Regions from separate parts of the Cryptosporangium sp. NPDC051539 genome, predicted to be linked through region 2. Evidence: riboswitches for the same ligand, from Rfam matches in the RefSeq annotation. Region 2 holds a riboswitch; the other holds the start of a gene.
What was found. Region 2 has a riboswitch for cobalamin ahead of ACIBZJ_RS34360 (ribonucleoside-diphosphate reductase subunit alpha). Riboswitches for the same ligand answer to the same signal wherever they lie in the genome.

Region 1 (7,360 bases), on a different contig from region 2:
GAGCTGGCGGCCGGAGCGGCGGGCCGCCCGGCCCGTCCCGCCCAGCCCGGCGGCTAACAGCACAGCGAGCAGAAACGCGATCACATCGCCTCCCCAGGGGCACGACGTCCGTTTCTGCCCTGTTATCCGATACCGCCCTCTGCCGAAACGTCTCCAGGTCAGGGCCGCCGCCGACGCTCAGCGAAGCCGGCCCACTCCGCCCAGGCAGGCCACATCGGCCGGGTCCGGACGCTCGCCCTCGCCCGGCCGCCACTCCGAGATCACCGTGATGCCGGGTTCGACGAGCTCCATGCCGTCGAAATACCCGGCCAGCTCGGCGCCGCTGCGGAGCTGGAACTCCCCGCCGCCCCGCGTCATGGCCGCCAGCGTGTCGGCGGTGGCCGGCGGCAGGTAGTCGGCGCTGCCGTGCGAGATGGCCAGGAAACTCCCGGCCGGCAACGCGTCGGTGAGCGTCCGGACCAGCGCGTACGAATCCGCCTGCGAGTCCGGGACGAAGTGCAGCACCGCGATCAGCATCAGCGCCACCGGCTGCGACAGGTCGAGCGACTCGGCGGCGCGCGACAGGATGCGGGCCGGGTCCCGCAGGTCGGCCTCGAGGTAGGAGGTCTCCCCCTGGCGCGTCGACGTCAGCAGCGCCCGGGCGTGCGTCATCACCAGCGGGTCGTTGTCGACGTAGACGATCCGCGACTCGGGCGCGATGCGCTGTGCGACCTCGTGCGTGTTGTCGGCGGTCGGCAGCCCGGTGCCGACGTCGAGGAACTGCCGGATCCCGGCCTCGCGGGCCAGGTACGTGACGACCCGTCGCAGGAACGCGCGGTTCTGCACCGCCCAGACCCGCGCGGTCGGGAAGATCTGGGCCATCTGCTCGCCCGACTCGCGGTCGACGGCGAAGTTGTCCTTGCCGCCGAGCCAGTAGTTGTACCGGCGGGCGGAGTGGGGCACCGTCGTGTCGATGCCCGCGAACACGGGCGAGTCCGAACTCATGGCGGCGCCTCTCGGTCTGCTCCCCGAATCTCGCGCCGTTCATCGTACTGATGCGATTGCGCCATCCGTCGGCGGTCAGTCGCCAGTGAACCTACCGGCGGTGTTCCGCCGGGCGGCGTAGAAAAAAGGGCGGGACCGTCACGCGTGGTCCCGCCCCGATCCGGCCTCAGGCCGGTACCGCGTCCGGGGCGCCGGTGGGCGCGGCTGCCGTCCGCGGGGCGAGCACACGCTCGGCGAGCGGACCGAAGACCAGGCCGAACGCGCCCCAGAGGACGAGCTGGGCCCCGACCGAGTACAGACGGAACGTGGCCAGCACGTCGGCCGGGAAGCCCTCGTAGACGATCCGGCCGCTCGGATCACGCAGCGGGAGGGGCGTCTCGGTGGCGCGTTCGCTGCCGGTCGCGGCCACGTTCGCCGCGAGGTGGCCGAGCGGCGGCAGCAGCAGCATCACGACCCCGCAGGCGACGACGTACGCACCGCCGGCCAGCAGCGTCGCGTTCCAGTTCCCGAAGCGGGGCGCGAGCCGCTGGCCGAGCCAGACCGCACCGCCGAGGAACACCAGCGACGCGAGCACCATCAGCAGGTACAGGCCACCGCGGGTGCCGATCGTGTCGTCGTTGCCGACCGCGGGCGGGTTGGCCGGGTACTTCAGCCAGGGCACCAGGAACAGCCCGACGAACGCACCGCCGGCGACCAGCATCGCCAGCACGCGCGGCCGTACGGCCCCGACCCGGCCGAGGCAGATCGCGTAGATCACGGTGGCCAGCAGGCCCATCGCGAGACCGAACACGATCATGCCGACGCCGATCCCGACGTTGGCCTGGACGGCCCGGGTGAACGTCTCCGGCTCCGGGCCCGGGATCGGCAGGCGGGCTGCCTGGTCGAGCGCCTCCTGGGCGGCGCCGCGACCCTGTTCGTAGTCGATGGCCTTCTGGATCTGCGGTTCGGCGAAGATCCGCGCGAAGACGAACGCGCACAGGCCACCGATCCCGCCGGCCAAAGCGCCGCGCAGGAGCAGTTTCAGCTCCATCAGTGGCAGGGGAAACCGATGAAGTGACGCGCGTCGTGCACGAACTCGTGGATGTGCACGTCGTTGCCGAAGACCGAGACCGCACCCTGGTCGACGCCGACGAAGTAGTAGGCCAGCAGGGCCAGTAACGCGGCGGCACCGAGGTAGACGGCACCGCGCGAGCCGGAGATGACCACCGGCGTGGCAGCGGGCCTGGCCGTGGGCCGGACAGCGGCGGACGGAGTTGTCACGTAAAGCCTCCTCTGGGGATCGTGCGTCCCCTTGCATGTAGGGCCTCGAGACGGCGCCAGTATCTGACTCACCGGCGGGAGCCGGCACACAGTGGCGCGACCGTGCTGGGTTTTCACCAGCTTCCTCGCACCGTCACGTGGGTTCGAACATAAGGCCGGACGGCTGCGGGGGTCAACCAGCAGGCGCGCCGGGCGGCACGCGAGGTCAGCAGGGGCAGTCGTCTCCGTACCCGGAACCGGCAGCGGACGCGGGCCCGGTCCCAGGGGCCGGTGCGGTCATCGGGGGGTCTCCAGGGCGCGGATCGTCAGGTCGGCGAAAGGGAGCGGGCAGCAGTCGCTCGCGGCGCACGCGGACAGGTCGTCGCACCCGGCGTCCAGCGCCTCGGCCAGCGTGTCGCGGATCGTCCGCAGGTCCCGGATCCGCTCCTCCACCTCGACGAGCTTCTCCCGCGCCCGGGCCCGCAGCCCGTGGTGACGGCGCCGCCCGACCTCCAGCAGGTCCGCGACCTCGTCAAGTGTGAACCCCAACCGCTGCGCGACCTTGATCACCCGCAGCACGGTCACCGCCTCGGCCGGGTACACGCGGTGGCCACCGGGCGTCCGGGCGGGCTCGGCCAGCAGTCCCCGGCGCTCGTAGTACCGGAGCGTCTGGGTGTTCACTCCGGCCGCTGCGGCGACCTCGCCGGTGCGGAGCGTGCCGCTCACGCCGGGACCCGTTCCAGCAGGCCGTCGAGCACCGCGATCCGGGCCGGCGGCACCTCGATCTCGAGCCAGAACTCCGAGGGACCGGCCGGGCCGAACCCGAACCGGAAGAACGAGCAGCATTGCGTCTCACGCGCCGCCAGGTCCTCCGCCCGCGCCCGGTGCGACGCGATCAGCAGCAACCGGACCCGCGTCGGCGTGACGCGCTCGGTGCGCCGTACCGCGTCGCGGAACAAATCGTCGAACTCGGCCACCCGGAACGGCTGCGCGGCCGTGGGCAGCGTGCATCCGGAAGGCATCCAATCGGTCATGGCTCGACGGTAAGCCCGTACCCGGGTACCGGATGCAAGTCCTTGCCCGCCGCGTTCCCGGGATCGGGTTCTGGCATGATCTGCGCCATGACGAACCAGGGACTGCTGCGCGAGGCGCGCGCCCTGATGTTCGTCCTGGTGTGTCTGAGCCTGTCGGTGGCGTTGCACAGCTGGGCGCACGGGCAGGTGCCGCCGGTGATCGCGGTTCTCGCCGGTGCCGGTCTCGTCGTGCCGGTCGCGATGGTGCTGACCGGCCGTCAGCGCGGGTTGCCGGTGATCGCGGGTGCTCTCGCGGTGACGCAGGCCGGGCTGCACGCGCTGTTCACGCTCGTCCCGGCGGGCGGCATGCACGCGATGATGGCCATGCCCGGTGCCGGCACCATGGTCGCCGCCCACGTGGCGGCCGGGAGCCTGGCGGCGCTGTGGCTGCATGCCGGGGAGGTCGCGGTCTGGCGCCTGGTGCGCCGGCTCGCCGGCCGGTTGCCTGTGCTCGGCCGGCTGTTCGCGCTGATCGGGCTGCGTCCCGTGGTGCCCGCGCCGCGCCGCTTCCGCCCGCGGCTGGTCGAGCTCGCGGCGCCGCTTCCGGAGCCATCGTGGCTCCGGGTCGTCAGTCACCGAGGGCCTCCGAGCGCCCTCACCGTGACCGCCTGACCGTCCCGCCCGCCGACGTGCGCGCACCGGGCCGGTAGCGCGGCCGCCCGTCGACTCCCGCCGGGGACCCGGCACCCGTAGCGCCGATCGATCGGCGCTCGTGAGGTCGGACGACCACCGTCGCCGGACCGCCTCGCGGGCCGGTCGACGGTGCGCGGCTGGCCGCGCGCCGCTGGACCGGTCGGCCGCGTCCCCGGGCAGCCCCACGCGGCCGTCCGCGGCCCGGCGGCCTTCTGCGGGCAGCCGGGACCGGCCTCGCGGGGCGGGTGGTCCGGTGGTGGTCACGGTCCTCACCGCCGCTTCCGGCGGCAGTCCCACGTCAATCGCTTCACACCCCTGGAAAGGGATCCATGTTCCCGCTGTCCCGCCGCACCCGCGGCCTCGTCCTGCTCGCCTCGGCCACCCTCACCGGCGCCCTCCTCACCGGTTGCGGAAGTACCGACGCCGCCACGCCCTCCCCGTCCGAGGCCCCGTCCGCCTCCACCTCCCCGGCCACCGCCGTCTCGATCACCGACCCCTGGATCAAAGCCGCCGACACCGGCATGACCGCGGCCTTCGGCACGCTCGTCAACAACACCGACAAGCCCCTGACGATCGTCAGCGCGTCATCCGACGTCTCGGCGATGGAACTCCACGAGATGGTCATGAAGGACGGAAAAATGATCATGCGGCCCAAGGAGGGCGGCTTCGAACTCCCGGCCCAGGGCGCCCACGAGCTCTCCCCCGGCGGCGACCACCTGATGCTCATGGACGTCACCAAGCCGGTCAAACCCGGCGACGAAATCGCGATCACGCTCAAGCTCTCCGACGGCACCACGATCGGGTTCACCGCGGTCGGCAAACCGTTCACCGGCGCCGAGGAAAGTTATGCCCCCGACGCCGGCATGGACATGAGCAGCCCCCACCCGTCCGCGTGACCCGGCGCCCGGACACCGTCCAGATGAACGACCGAACCGATGTCCCCCGCCGTCCGGTGAGTAGGCGCAGCCTGCTCACCGGCGGCGCCGCGGCGGCGGGAGGCGCGCTGGTGGGCGCGGCCTCCGCCGCCGCGATCGGAGCCGCATCCGACGAGCCGAAACCGGTCGCCCACGCGGCGCCCGCCGACTACGGGAGCCAGGTCGAGCCCTTCCACGGCCCCCGCCAGTCCGGAATCGACACTCCTCCGCAGGCGTTCGCCGCGTTCCTGGGCTTCACGCTGAAGCCCGGCACCGACCGGGACGCGCTCGGCCGCATGCTGCGACTCCTCACCGACGACGCGAGCCGCCTCACCCAGGGGCGACCGGCTCTCGGCGACACCGACGCGGACCTGGCCCGCACGCCGGCCCGGCTCACGGTCACGTTCGGTTTCGGACCCGGCCTCTTCCGGGCCGCCGGCCGGACACCCCAGGTCGAGGACCTCCCGGCGTTCCCGATCGACCGCCTGCAACCGCGGTGGACCGGCGGGGATCTGCTCCTGCAGGTGTGCGCGGACGATGCCACCGCGGTCGCGCACGCTCAACGCATGCTCATCAAGGACGCCCGTCCGTTCGCGGCCGTCCGCTGGGTGCAACGAGGCTTTCGACGCGGACGCGGGGTCGAAGCCGAGGGCGCCACCCACCGCAACCTGATGGGCCAGCTCGACGGCACGGCCAACACCAAGACGACCGAGGCGGCGGTCTGGACGGGCAACTCCACCACGCTCGCGCTCCGCCGGATCCGGATGGAGATCGAGACCTGGGACAAACTGTCACGCCCCGACAAGGAACTCGCGATCGGCCGCAAGCTCGACACCGGCGCGCCGCTCACCGGCCGGGCCGAGCACGACGAGCCGGACTTCGCCGCCGTGGACTCCGTCGGGCTCCCGGTGATCCCGGACTTCGCCCATCTGACACGCGCGCACGTGAGCAATGAACGGCTGCGCATTCTTCGTCGTCCCTACAGTTATGACGGGGAGCCGGACGCGGCGGGAGTGCCCGACAGCGGGTTGATCCTCGCGGCCTTCCAGGCCGACATCGCGACGCAGTACCTCCCGATCCAGCAGCGGCTCGCCGAACAGGACCTGATGAACCAGTGGACGACACCGATCGGATCTGCGGTCTTCGCGATCCCGCCGGGGTGCGACCAGGGCGGGTGGGTCGGCGAGCAGGTGCTGTCGTGAGGGCGGCGGTGGTGGTCCTCGTGGTGGTGCTGGCGAGCGTGTTCGCCAGTCCGGCGCGGGCGCACTCGGACATCGTCAGCAGCAGCCCGGCGTCCGGCAGCACGGTCACCGCTGCGCCGGAGGAGATCGCGCTCACGTTCGGCGGGGTGATCCGCGGTCAGTTCAGCACCGTCGTGGTGACCGGACCGGGTGGCGTCCGGTACGCGTCCGGCGAGCCCAAAGCCGTGGATCGGACGCTGTACCAGCCGGTGGAACCGCTGGTGTCCGGAAGTTACACGGTGGCGTGGCGGGTCGTGTCCGGTGACGGGCATCCGCTGCAGGGCGTGTTCCGGTTCACCGCGGACCTCCCGGCCACGCAGCCGAGTTCCGCGGCGGCCGGGGCGTCGCCGTCGGGGGCGGGCTCGCCGTCGCCGGCGGCGGAGCGCTCGCGCGCTCCGGAGCCGTCGGAGGCGGCGGTGGCGTCTGCCTCGGACGGCGGCGGGAGTCCGGCGTTTCTCCTCGCGGCCGGGGCCGCGGTCGTGATCGTGGTGGCCGGGGTCGTCGTGCTGGCGCGGAGGCGCCGGGTCTCGTGAGCGGTCGCGACGAGCCGCGGATCGCGGTCGAGCCGAGCCTCCTCCGGGAGGTGCGTGCCGTCGTGTTCGCGCTCGTCGCGCTGAGCGTGTCGGTCGTGCTGCACAGCTGGGCACACGGCGGCGCTCCCGCACCGACCGGGATCCTGGCCGGTGCGGGGCTCACGCTCGGACTGGGCGTGCTGGTCGCCAACCGGAGGCGAGGGCTGCCGGTCATCGGCGGCGCGCTGACCGTGGCGCAGGCGGTTCTGCACGTGGTGTTCTCCCTCTCCGAGGGGCCGGGGCACGTGATGGCGCCGCCGCAGCCGACGGGCGCGATGCTCGGCGCGCACGTGCTGGCCGGAGTCCTCACCGCGGGCTGGCTGTTCGCCGGCGAGGCGGCGGTCTGGCGGGTCGCGCGGTGGCTCGCCCGGTCGGTGCCGGGCCTGGCCCGCCTGTTCGCCCTGGCCTCGCGGCGCGTGTCGGTCCCGGCGCCGCGCCGGGTCCGGCCGGGGCTCGTGGCGGCCGCGGTTGCGGTGTTCGAGCCGACGTGGCTACGGAGCGCACCGCGCCGCGGTCCCCCGCGCACCGCCGCCGCCGGTGCCGCCCTGGCCACTGCACGTCAGTGGCTCCTCTGTCCTGCCCGTCCGCGCGGACCTCCGCCGGCGGGAACACGTCTGGAGCATCTCGTGACCTTGAACGCCGACCCACCCCGCGAACTCACCGCGGCCGACACCGCGGCCGAGCCACCGCTCGATACGCCGGCC
Region 2 (7,360 bases):
GGTCAGGCAGCGGCCTTGGAACACCGTCCGCAGGGGAGTGACGGCTATGGCCATTTCGAGCTGCACGGCACCGGTGACCGATTCTTCATCACCCGGCACCGGCGAACCGGACTACAGCCGCTACGAGACCGTGGCTCCGCTGTTCCACCAATTGGCGGCGTGTGGCGCTGACGAGAGTCGGCGGCACGCCCTGATCAAAGAGCTGACGCTGATACACCTGCCGCCGCGAAGAAGTCCTGGCCGCGCTCCAGGCCGGCGAGGCCTACAACGCCTCGTCGCTCGACGCGCCGGCCAGCGCGGACGGCTCGGCGGCCACGGTAGGCGACAACCTCGGTGGCCTCGACCGGCGATTTGAGGGCGTCGACAATCACGAGGCGCTCAAGCCGCTGCTCGCCGCCCTTCCCGACCGGGAACGCGAGATCCTCAAGCTGCGCTTCGTGGACGAGTTCACGAAATCTCAGATCGCGGAGAGAATCGGCGTCTCCCAGATGCACATCTCCCGCTTGCTGAACCAGATCGTCTCCCGCCTTCGCGTCGGCATGCTCGCTGACTGACCGGCGGAAGGGACGCCTCCCGGGCCTATTCATCGGAACGGCTCAGGTGTAGGCGGCCGGAGGCGGGTAGTACTGCCGCATGCCGTGAGCCGCTCGGGACCTGTGGCGACCATCGCGGCGCACTGAGGAAGGCCCACTCCAGATGACGTCCTCGCGTCCGAGCGGAACAGCCCTCCGGCTGCTCCACGCATTCGATCTCCGCCACGACGAGCAGTCGATCCGGGTCTGCGGCGCCGCCCAGCGCCTGCTCGCGTTACTGGCCCTCAACCGGCGGCCCGCGCACCGACGGACGCTGGCCGCGACGCTCTGGCCCGACCTGGACGACAAAGCCGCCGCGACGCGGTTGCGGTCGACGCTGTGGCGGTTGCCTGCGCCGACCGGCGAGCGCCTCGTCGACACCGACGGCGGGCAGATGCGTCTCATGCCGGTGGTCGAGGTCGACCTGCACCTCGTGGAGGACGACGCGTTCGCCGAACGGATCGACATCACTCAGCTGGTCGGCGAGATCCTGCCGGCCTGGGACGAGCCGTGGGTCGACGCGGAGCGTGAGCGGTTCCGTCAGCTACGCCTGCACCGTCTGGAGGAGGCTGCGGACCGGGCACTGCACGAGGGGCACTACCACGTGGCCTTGCAGGCGGCGCTCTGCGCCTGTGCGACCGAGCCGTTGCGGGAGAGCGCGCACCGCCGCGTCCTGCAAGTGCACCTCGCGGAAGGCAACCCGGGCGAAGCGCTCCGGCACTACCACACCACGCGCAGGCTGCTGCGCGACGAGCTGGGCTTGCCGCCGGCACCGGCCACCCGCGAGATCGTCGCCCACCTGCTCGGGCGCCCCGTCGACGCCCGATCCGCCTGAGCGGCCCCGGCAAAACGCCGACACGAGATGTTGTGTGTGACTTCTGTGGCGCACCTAGATATGGTGTCTCTCGTAGCTGGTTCGGCCGATCGTCCAGATCGGTCGTGGCAACAGGGAACCCGGTGAGAATCCGGGACTGCCCCGCAGCGGTAAGTGGGAACGACCGCCGTCAACCAAGCACTGGGCCCGGCAACGGCCTGGGAAGCGACGGCCAGTAGGCCCGCGCGACCGATTCTGCCTGCGCGCCCCACGGCGCGACCGGCGGTACCGACCCGCGCACAGCCCACGAGTCCGAAGACCTGCCAGCGCGCCGGACCGGCAACGGTCCGGCGGTCGGAGGCCGCGCGGGACGGCTGACGCCAGCCCCGCACGCCGCTGTGCGCGATGGTGTCTGTTCTCGCGCGTCCTCACCCTGGACGTACTCGCGAGGAGAGAGTTGTGACAACCGCCGAGGCCACGCCGGAGACACCGGTTCAGCGCAGGCCGCAGATGCAAGTCCGGAAGCGCAACGGCGCCACCGAACCCGTCGACGTCAACAAGATCGTCCGTGCCGTCGAGCGCCACGCCACCGACCTCACCGACGTCGATCCTCTCCGCGTCGCCACCAAGACGATCAGCGGTCTCTACGACGGCGCCACCACCGCCGAGCTCGACCAGCTGAGCATCCAGACCGCGGCGGAGATGATCGGCGAGGAGCCGCAGTACTCCCGGCTCGCCGCCCGGCTGCTCGCCGGATTCCTCGACAAGGAAGTCCGCGGTCAGGGCATCGCGAGCTTCAGCCAGTCGATCGCGCTGGGCCACGAGCAGGGCCTGATCGGTGACGGGACCGCCGCCTTCGTGGCCCGCGACGCCCGCAAGCTGGACGACGCGATCGACGTCACGAACGACCTGCGCTTCGAGTACTTCGGACTCCGGACGGTGGCCGACCGGTACCTGCTCCGCCACCCGCTCACCCGCGAGGTCGTCGAGACCCCGCAGTACTGGCTCCTCCGGGTGGCAGCAGGGCTCAGCACAACCGCGAAGGAGGCGATCGGTTTCTACCGGCTGCTCGCCTCGCTCGCGTACCTGCCGAGTTCGCCGACGCTGTTCAACTCCGGCACCCGCCACACCCAAATGTCGTCCTGCTACCTGGTGGACTCGCCGAAGGACGAGCTCGACTCGATCTACCAGCGGTACGCGCAGGTCGCGAACCTGTCGAAGTTCGCCGGCGGTATCGGGATCGGCTTCTCCCGGGTCCGCGGCCGGGGTGCGTTGATCCGCGGCACGAACGGCCAGTCCAACGGCATCGTCCCGTTCCTGCGCACGCTCGACGCGTCGGTCGCCGCCGTCAACCAGGGCGGACGCCGCAAGGGCGCGGCCTGCGTCTACCTCGAACCGTGGCACCCGGACATCGAGGAGTTCCTCGAACTGCGCGACAACACCGGCGAGGACGCCCGCCGCACCCACAACCTGAACCTCGCGAACTGGATCCCGGACCTGTTCATGCGCCGGGTCGAGGACGACGGGGTCTGGTCACTGTTCGACCCCGACGAGTTCCCGGACTTCCCGGATCTCTGGGGCGCCGACTTCGACAACGCCTACGAGGCGGCCGAGCACGCGGGCCGCCAGGTTCGTCAGCTCAAGGCTCGTGATCTCTTCGGCAAGATGATGCGCACGCTCGCCCAGACCGGCAACGGCTGGATGACGTTCAAGGACGCGTCCAACCGGCTCGCGAACCAGACGGCGAAACCCGGCAACGTCGTCCACCTCTCCAATCTCTGCACCGAGATCATCGAGGTCTCCAGCGACGACGAGACCGCCGTCTGCAACCTCGGTTCGGTCAACCTGGCCGCGCACCTGACCGGCGACGACATCGACTGGGAGCGGCTGAAGAGCACCGTCCGTACCGCGGTCACGTTCCTCGACCGCGTCATCGACATCAACTTCTACCCGACGCCCCAGGCCGCGGCGAGCAACCCGCGCTGGCGTCCGGTGGGCCTGGGCGTGATGGGTCTGCAGGACGTGTTCTTCGCCCTGCGTCTCCCGTTCGACTCGGCGGAGGCGAAAGAGCTCTCCACGAAGATCGCGGAGGAGATCTACCTCACCGCGCTCGAACGCTCGGCCGACCTCGCCGAGCAGCACGGCCCGCACCCGGCCTGGGAAGACACCCGCGCGGCCCGCGGCGACCTGCAGCCCGACCTCTGGAACGTCGAGACCACCGGCGAACGGTGGGACGCCCTGCGCGCGCGGGTCGCGACCACCGGCCTGCGCAACTCGCTGCTGATCGCGATCGCCCCGACCGCGACGATCGCCAGCATCGCCGGCTGCTACGAGTGCATCGAGCCGCAGGTGTCCAACCTGTTCAAGCGCGAGACGCTCTCCGGCGAGTTCCTGCAGATCAACACCGCGCTGGTCCGGGAGCTGAAGGCCCGGGGCCACTGGACCGCGGAGGTCCGCAACACGATCAAGCAGGCCGACGGCTCGGTCCAGGGCCTCACCCAGCTCCCGGACGACGTCAAGAGCGTCTTTCGTACCGCGTGGGAGCTGCCCCAGCGGGCGCTGATCGATCTCGCCGCCGCCCGTGCGCCGTTCATCGACCAGTCCCAGTCGCTGAACCTGTTCCTCGCGTCGCCGACGATCGGCAAGCTCTCCTCGATGTACTCCTACGCCTGGAAGACCGGCCTCAAGAGCACCTACTACCTGCGGTCGCGCCCGGCGACCCGGATCCAGCAGGCCACGGTCACACCGGTCGCCACCGACGAGGCCATCGCCTGCTCCCTGGAAAACCCCGAATCCTGCGAGGCCTGCCAGTAATGCTTCTCGACCCCGGCATGGACCTCACGTTGCGTCCCATGCGTTACCCGCACTTCTTCGACCGCTTCAAAGATGCGATCAAGAACACCTGGACCGTCGAAGAAGTCGACCTCCACACCGATCTGAAGGACCTCGCGAAGCTGTCGGAGGCCGAGCGCCACCTGGTGTCGCGGCTCGTCGCGTTCTTCGCCACCGGCGACACGATCGTCGCGAACAACCTCGTGCTGAACCTCTACCAGCACGTGAACTCGCCGGAAGGGCGTCTCTACCTCTCGAGGCAGCTGTTCGAGGAGGCCGTGCACGTCCAGTTCTACCTGAACCTGCTCGACACCTACGTCCCCGACGAGCAGCAGCGCTTCGAAGCCTTCGCCGCGGTCGAGAACATCCCGTCGATCGCGCGGAAGGCAGAGTTCTGTTTCCGCTGGATCGACTCGCTCGGTGATCTGAAGCAACTCGAGACGAAGGACGACCGGCGGGCGTTCCTGCTCAACCTCATCTGCTTCGCCGCGTGCATCGAAGGGCTGTTCTTCTACGGCGCGTTCGCCTACGTCTACTTCTTGCGCTCGCGCGGCCTGCTGCACGGTCTCGCGTCCGGTACGAACTGGGTGTTCCGCGACGAGTCGATGCACATGGCGTTCGCGTTCGACGTCGTCGAGACCGCCCGCCGCGAGGAACCCGACCTCTTCGACGACGAGATGGCCCGCCAGGTCCGGGACATGCTCGCCGAGGCGGTCGAGTGCGAGACCCAGTTCGCTGAGGACCTCGTCGGTCAGGGCGTCCCGGGTCTGTCCCTGATCGACATGCGTGAATACCTGCAGCACGTCGCCGACCGGCGGCTGCGGCAGCTCGGGCTCGACCCGGTCTACTCCTCGTCGAACCCGTTCGGATTCATGGACCTGCAGGACGTCCAGGAGCTGTCGAACTTCTTCGAACGCCGCGTCTCCGCGTATCAGGTCGCGGTCCCCGGCTCCGTCTCGTTCGACGAAGACTTCTAGATCTACGCCTGCCTGGCTGGGGCCGGTCGCGTTCGCGACCGGCCCCAGTGGATTCCGCCGAGTCGCCCCGCCGGCGTCGGGTGGTCGCTCACCCACCCTCAGCCGCTGGGGGTGTGCAACGGCCGCGCGTCGCGGGCGTTGTCGTGGCCGCCGTACCAGTCGAGGACGAGCAACGAGGCGTCGTCGGCCAGCGCGGGGCCGCCGACGGCGAGGACCGCGTCGGTGAGCGCGCGGACGACTTCCCGCGGATGGGAGTCGACGAGGGCCAGCAGCGGACGCTCGAGGTCGACCACGGCCCCTCGACGTTCGAGCATGCCGTCGGTGAGCAGGACCAGGCGGTCGCCCGGCCGCAGCGGCAGCTCGGTCGCGCGGTAGGTCTGTGCGCTGCGGATCCCGAAAGGCAGGTCGATCGGAAGCGTCAGCCGGTCGACGGCTCCGCCCCGGACGAGCAGGGGCGGGATGTGTCCCGCGTTCACCAGGTGCAGCAGACCGGTGGGCAGGTCCAATCGGGCGATCAGGCCGGTCGCGAAGCCGAATCCGGCCGGAGCGTTTTCCTTGAGCGTCTGATTGGCGGCGGCGGCCTGGTCGGTCAAGGACATGCCCCGTCGCCGGCTGTTGCGGAGGCTGCCGACCCCCAACGTGGCGAGCAGGGCACTGTCTACCCCGTGGCCCATCGCGTCGGTCATGCTCATGTGCAGTACGTCGCGGGCCAGGCTGTAATCGAACGTGTCTCCGCCGATGGTGGACGCCGGCTCCAGCCAGGCCGAGAGCGTGAACGCGGCTGCTTCGCAGGTGAACGCGCTGGGCAGCAGCCGTCGCTGGATCTCGGCCGCCAGGTTGAACGGAGCGGTGCGCTGACTCCACTCGAACAGGTCGGTGTGGCGTCGGGCGGCGATGACGACGTACGCGAGGACGTGGGCGCCCCGGCTGACCGCGTCGAGAGTCGCCTCGTCCGGTTCGGCAGGAAAGGTGAGTTCCAGCACGCCGAGGGCCTCGCCTCGCTCGGTCACCGGCGCCATGACGACATGCGTGCCGTTCGCGCCGGGCGCGACCTGGACGCGCTGGGAACGCAGTGCCTGTTCCCGGGGGCCGCCGTCGAAAGGGAGAACCGCCGCGACCGCCTCGTCCTGCCGGCGTGTGTCAGCGGCGGCGACGTCGGGGACGTGAGCCATGCGCACCAACGCCCGGCCACTCAGATCGGCCACCAGGAACGAGGCCGAGGTCGCTTCGACGCCGAGGCTCAGCCGCCGGGCGACCACCTCGACGGCGTCGGCGGGCGCCGCGTTCTCGACCGCGAAGAGCATCTCCCACAGATCTGCGTCCGAGACGCCCTTGCTGCTCACCTGGCAAAGCATAGGTACGGGTGATCCCGGGGCCAGACGGAGAGCCTGAGCCTGACGTGACTGCCGAGAAAATCTGTGGCGGTGGGACTAGACATGCTCCCGATGACTGGATAGTGTTCCTGACGTCGAGAGAAGAGAACGCAGAGAAGCTGACGGACTGTCCTCACCACGGGCAGGGGCGAGATTCGGGCTTGGCTTCACGGCCGGATTTCGCTGGGAAGGTGCAACAGAGCAGGTCAGGTGGTGCGGCAAGTGGGGAAGCCTGGATTTGTCTTGGAGGCGACCCCAACCGCGTAAGACCGGGGAAAGGCGTCCGGGCCCAGGAAGTCGCGTTCGGGCTTCGGCGTCGTGAGACCCGAGTGCAGGGTAGGTGCAGGTGTAGGTGCAGCACAGTCGAGAGGGAAGGGGTCTGACACCGTTGGATCGCCCGCCAGTAGTTGGTGGCGGACACCGTTGTTTCCATCGAACGAGAGGTGGTCTCCGGTCACGTTGATGCGATCCTCGCGCCCCGTTGTGGTGTTTGGCGGTTGGTGCGGATAAGTAGGCCGACGTTCTTAGTCGGTAGATGGTGTGTTTCTTTGACCCGTTTTTCCTGGGCCCCGGCGCTTGTAGCGCCGGGGCCCAGACGTGGAGGTGGGATGGCCGGAGATTCCGGGGACATGTTCGGTGATGAGGATTTTCCGGCGTACACGATGGGTCGTGCGGCGGAGATTCTCGGCACGTCGCAGGGTTTTTTGCGTAGTTTGGGTGAGTTGAAGTTGATTACGCCGATGCGTTCGGCGGGTGGGCATCGGCGTTTTTCGCGGTCGCAGTTGCGGCTGG

Region 1: it holds a riboswitch for cobalamin, as region 2 does, so the genes downstream of both, ACIBZJ_RS04545 (CbtB-domain containing protein) here and ACIBZJ_RS34360 (ribonucleoside-diphosphate reductase subunit alpha) in region 2, are expected to answer to the same signal.

Annotation. Positions count from the first base shown of each region.
Region 1 covers NZ_JBITDV010000001.1:965,669-973,028, forward strand. Annotated here, with positions in the region: gene ACIBZJ_RS04530 (hypothetical protein) at 1-84, opposite strand, end outside; gene ACIBZJ_RS04535 (SAM-dependent methyltransferase) at 178-984, opposite strand; gene ACIBZJ_RS04540 (CbtA family protein) at 1,151-2,014, opposite strand; gene ACIBZJ_RS04545 (CbtB-domain containing protein) at 2,014-2,190, opposite strand; adenosylcobalamin (AdoCbl) riboswitch at 2,291-2,382, opposite strand; gene ACIBZJ_RS04550 (MerR family transcriptional regulator) at 2,521-2,949, opposite strand; gene ACIBZJ_RS04555 (hypothetical protein) at 2,946-3,257, opposite strand; gene ACIBZJ_RS04560 (hypothetical protein) at 3,345-3,908, shown strand; gene ACIBZJ_RS04565 (copper chaperone PCu(A)C) at 4,259-4,825, shown strand; gene ACIBZJ_RS04570 (Dyp-type peroxidase) at 4,849-6,045, shown strand; gene ACIBZJ_RS04575 (copper resistance protein CopC) at 6,042-6,617, shown strand; gene ACIBZJ_RS04580 (PepSY domain-containing protein) at 6,614-7,360, shown strand, end outside.
Region 2 covers NZ_JBITDV010000013.1:110,022-117,381, forward strand. Annotated here, with positions in the region: gene ACIBZJ_RS34350 (sigma-70 family RNA polymerase sigma factor) at 237-554, shown strand; gene ACIBZJ_RS34355 (BTAD domain-containing putative transcriptional regulator) at 697-1,407, shown strand; cobalamin riboswitch at 1,468-1,729, shown strand; gene ACIBZJ_RS34360 (ribonucleoside-diphosphate reductase subunit alpha) at 1,897-4,200, shown strand; gene ACIBZJ_RS34365 (ribonucleotide-diphosphate reductase subunit beta) at 4,200-5,195, shown strand; gene ACIBZJ_RS34370 (PP2C family protein-serine/threonine phosphatase) at 5,294-6,538, opposite strand; gene ACIBZJ_RS34375 (MerR family transcriptional regulator) at 7,177-7,360, shown strand, end outside.